Regions from separate parts of the Streptomyces sp. NPDC001606 genome, predicted to be linked through region 1. Evidence: predicted binding sites of a transcription regulator. Region 1 holds the regulator's gene; the other holds the start of a gene.
The links. Region 1 encodes HrcA, which represses chaperone genes, less so after heat shock. Its sites were predicted from a motif close to TTNGCACTCNGNNNNNCNGAGTGCNAA; they were not measured.
Positions count from the first base shown of each region.

Region 2: groL (chaperonin GroEL) is a predicted target of HrcA. The motif match lies at 1,599-1,625, and genes of this name have one in related genera.

Region 1 is NZ_JBSFHC010000009.1:240,469-242,864, forward strand. Features, by position in the region: gene dnaJ (molecular chaperone DnaJ) at 1-474, opposite strand, end outside; gene hrcA (heat-inducible transcriptional repressor HrcA) at 475-1,491, opposite strand; gene ACWCV9_RS19060 (MBL fold metallo-hydrolase) at 1,653-2,375, shown strand.
Region 2 is NZ_JBSFHC010000019.1:139,001-141,396, reverse strand. Features, by position in the region: gene groL (chaperonin GroEL) at 1-1,437, opposite strand, end outside; gene ACWCV9_RS29415 (cold-shock protein) at 1,816-2,019, opposite strand.

The DNA of each region.
Region 1 (2,396 bases):
CTGGGCGGTGGTGCCCGGCGCCGCGCCATCGCCGCTGCACGTGTTGCAGACGACCGCGGTGTCGACCTGGATGTCCTTGGTGGTCCCGAAGGCCGCCTCGTCCAGCTCGACCTCGATCCGGATCATGGCGTCCTGGCCGCGCCGGGTGCGCGAACGCGGCCCGCGCTGCGAGGCCGTACCGAAGAACGCGTCCATGATGTCGGAGAAGTTGCCGAAGCCGCCGGCGCCGAAGCCGCCCGCGCCGGCCCCGCCCGACTGCGAGAGCGGGTCGCCGCCGAGGTCGTAGACCTGCTTCTTCTGCGGGTCCGACAGCACCTCGTAAGCGGCGTTGATCTCCTTGAACCGCTCCTGGGTCTTCGGATCGGGGTTGACGTCCGGGTGCAGCTCGCGCGCGAGCCGACGGCACGCCTTCTTGATCTCATCCTGCGACGCGTCGCGGCGCACGCCGAGAACGGCGTAGTAGTCCGTGGCCACTTACGACTCCGCCAGGATCTGTCCGACGTACCGTGCCACTGCGCGTACCGCTCCCATCGTTCCCGGGTAGTCCATGCGTGTCGGTCCGACCACGCCGAGCTTGGCAACCGCCTCGCCGCCCGAACCGTAGCCGACCGACACCACGGACGTGGAGTTGAGTCCTTCATGGGCGTTCTCGTGCCCGATACGCACGGTGACGCCCGGATCCTTCGCCTCGCCGAGGAGCTTGAGGAGCACGACCTGCTCCTCCAGTGCCTCCAGGACGGGCCGGATCGTGAGGGGGAAGTCATGTCCGAAGCGGGTGAGATTGGCGGTACCGCCGATCATCAGCCGCTCCTCGTTCTGCTCGACGAGGGTCTCCAGCAGGGTGGAGAGCACCGCGGAGACAGTACCGCGGTCCTCGGCCTCGAAGGCCTCCGGCAGATCCTCGACCAGCTTCGGCACGTCCGCGAACCGGCGGCCGGCGACCTTGCTGTTCAGCCGGGCCCGCAGATCCGCGAGCGAGGCCTCCCCGAACGGCGCCGGGCAGTCGACCATCCGCTGCTCGACCCGTCCGGTGTCCGTGATCAGCACGAGCATCACACGCGCGGGAGCGAGCGAGAGCAGCTCCACGTGCCGGACGGTGGACCGGGTCAGCGACGGGTACTGCACGACGGCGACCTGCCGTGTGAGCTGCGCGAGCAGCCGCACGGTCCGGGCCACCACGTCGTCGAGGTCGACGGCGCCCTCCAGGAAGTTCTGGATCGCCCGCCGCTCGGGCGCGGTCATCGGCTTGACGCCCGCCAGCTTGTCGACGAACAGCCGGTAGCCCTTGTCCGTGGGGATCCGCCCCGCACTGGTGTGCGGCTGGGCGATGAACCCCTCGTCCTCCAGGGCCGCCATGTCGTTGCGGACGGTCGCCGGGGACACCCCGAGGTTGTGCCGCTCGGTCAGGGCCTTGGACCCGACCGGCTCCTCGGTTCCGACGTAGTCCTGGACGATCGCGCGCAGTACCTGAAGCCTGCGTTCACTCAGCATTGCGCGCGCACCTCCAGCACGTCGTCCCCTCGGGCCCTCGTCGTCGGCCTGGCACTCTTCCCATGCGAGTGCCAGCCTTCCCCGGCCCAGTGTACGGCTGTCGGGTACGGCCTGGGCAAGGTCGGTGCCGTCGTGACCGCTTGTGGAGCTAGCGTCGCGGTATGACGGTGGCTTGGGAAGAGCAGGGATGGCAGCGGCTGACCGACCGGGTCGGGCGGTGCCGGCTGCCGGGCTGGGACTGCACGGCGGGCCTGGTCCTCGGGGCGGACACGGCGCTGATGGTGGACGCCGGTTCGAGCCTGGCCGAGGGCGCCCGGCTGCACGGGCAGGCGCGGGAACTGGCCGGCCACCGTGTGACCCATCTCGCGCTCACCCATCCCCACTTCGACCACGTCTTCGGCGCTCCCGCGTTCGCCGGGGCCGAGGTGTACGCGGCGGTGGGCATGGACGCGGCCCTGACGCACGGGCGCGGGGAGCTGCGCGCGGACGCGGTCGGCAACGGCCTGCCGGCCGCCGACGCGGCCGAGGCGGCGGACGCCCTGACCCCACCGCGCCATCTGGTCTCCGGCGAGTGGACCCTCGACCTGGGCGGCGGGCACCAGGCGCTGCTGGCCAACGTGGGCCCAGGCCACACCGCGCACGACCTCGTGGTGCTGGTCCCCGGGGCGCCGGAGGTGGTCTTCTGCGGTGACCTGGTCGAGGAGTCCGGCGAGCCCCAGGCGGGACCGGACGCGGTGCCGTCCCGCTGGCCGGACGCGCTGGACCGGCTGCTGGCCCTGGGCGGCGAGGACGCGCTGTACGTCCCCGGTCACGGAGCGGTGGTGGACGCAGCCTTCGTCCGTCGCCAACGGGACGCCCTGGCGGCCCGCTTCGGCGTGTCGTGAGCATCACCACGCGGCTTCTCC
Region 2 (2,396 bases), on a different contig from region 1:
GGTCGCGGCGTTCAGGCCGTGGCCCGGGGTCAGGTTGCGCACCTTCTCCACCACGACACCGCCCTCGAGGCCGGCGTTGACGGCGATCTGCTTCAGCGGGGCCTCGAGCGCGATGCGCACGGCGTTGGCGCCGGTCGCCTCGTCACCCTCCAGCTCCAGCTTCTCGAAGACCTGGGAGGCCTGGAGCAGGGCCACGCCACCACCGGCGACGATGCCCTCCTCGACGGCGGCCTTCGCGTTGCGGACGGCGTCCTCGATGCGGTGCTTGCGCTCCTTGAGCTCCACCTCGGTGGCGGCACCGGCCTTGATGACGGCCACGCCGCCCGCGAGCTTGGCCAGGCGCTCCTGGAGCTTCTCGCGGTCGTAGTCCGAGTCGCTGTTCTCGATCTCGGCGCGGATCTGGTTCACGCGGCCCGCGACCTGCTCGCTGGCGCCGGCACCGTCGACGATCGTGGTCTCGTCCTTGGTGATGACGACCTTGCGGGCCTTGCCCAGCAGGTCCAGCGTGGCGTTCTCCAGCTTGAGGCCGACCTCCTCGGAGATGACCTCGCCGCCCGTGAGGATCGCGATGTCGCCGAGCATGGCCTTGCGGCGGTCGCCGAAGCCCGGGGCCTTGACGGCGACGGACTTGAAGGTGCCGCGGATCTTGTTGACGACCAGGGTCGACAGGGCCTCGCCCTCGACGTCCTCGGCGATGATCAGCAGCGGCTTGCCCGACTGCATGACCTTCTCCAGGAGCGGGAGCAGGTCCTTGACCGAGGAGATCTTGGAGTTGGCGATGAGGATGTACGGGTCCTCGAGCACCGCCTCCATGCGCTCCATGTCGGTCGCGAAGTAGGCGGAGATGTAGCCCTTGTCGAAGCGCATGCCCTCGGTGAGCTCCAGCTCCAGACCGAAGGTGTTGCTCTCCTCGACGGTGATGACGCCTTCCTTGCCGACCTTGTCCATGGCCTCGGCGATCAGCTCGCCGATCTGGGTGTCGGCGGCGGAGATGGACGCGGTGGAGGCGATCTGCTCCTTGGTCTCGACGTCCTTCGCCTGCTCCAGGAGGGCGGCGGAGACGGCCTCGACGGCCTTCTCGATACCGCGCTTCAGGGCCATCGGGTTGGCGCCGGCGGCGACGTTGCGCAGGCCTTCCTTGACCAGGGCCTGGGCGAGAACGGTCGCGGTGGTCGTACCGTCACCGGCGACGTCGTCCGTCTTCTTGGCGACTTCCTTGACCAGCTCGGCGCCGATCTTCTCGTACGGGTCCTCGAGCTCGATCTCCTTGGCGATGGAGACACCATCGTTGGTGATCGTGGGGGCGCCCCACTTCTTCTCGAGGACGACGTTGCGACCCTTGGGGCCGAGCGTCACCTTGACGGCGTCCGCGAGCTGGTTCATGCCGCGCTCGAGGCCGCGCCGCGCCTCCTCGTCGAACGCGATGATCTTGGCCATGTGAAGTGGTCCCTCCAGGACTGGGGGTGATTCCTTCGGACCGCGCCCGCGCCCGCGACGGACGGCCAGCCGACCTGTGGTTCCTTGCCCCACCCGGTCCGCGGCCTCACCGACCCGGTCCTTCTTTGTCACTCTCACCTTCAGAGTGCTAACGCCAATGATTAGCACTCGGCATGGTCGAGTGCAAGCGCCTCCCACGGTCCGGCGAGGAGTCTCCGCCCCGGGCGAACGGGCGCATGCGGCCCCCGGGGCGCGGGCACGGGCACGCGCACAAGCGCAGGCACAGGCGCACGCGCAGGCACACACACGCACAGGCACGGCGAAGGGCCCGCACCCCGGGAGGTGCGGGCCCTTCGTCGAAGAACGCTTGCTTTACGTTCAGGCGGTGACGCGAACCATGTCGGCCTGCGGACCCTTCTGGCCCTGCGAGATCTCGAACTCGACCCGCTGGCCCTCTTCCAGGGTGCGGTAGCCGTCCATCTGAATCGCGCTGTAGTGGACGAAGACGTCCGCACCACCGTCGACCGCGATGAAGCCGTACCCCTTCTCCGCGTTGAACCACTTGACGGTGCCCTGAGCCATGCCTAACTCCCCTATTACTGGCCCTTGCACAGATCCACACTTCGCGGACCCGGGTCAGACCTCACCCCCCAAATCGGTCGGGGGCGTGCGCCGGAACGCGTCGACCGCGGCTGAATGTATCTGTCCAACTGCCGTCTGCAACAGGTCAATCGGACGAGAAATCTGGACGCACCCGATCCGGAATGTGCCAAGAATCAGGGCGAATTCAGGGCAAGTCGGGCTACACAAAGGGAACGAAAGCCGCATAAAACACGCACACTTTGGCTACTTCTTGTCGTGCGGGCGGCGCCATTCCGGGGCTCGCGACCTGTAGGCCCGCAACCCGGTTCCCCAACTCTATCGCGCTCAATCACACTGAATGGCCCCTTCCGCTTCTA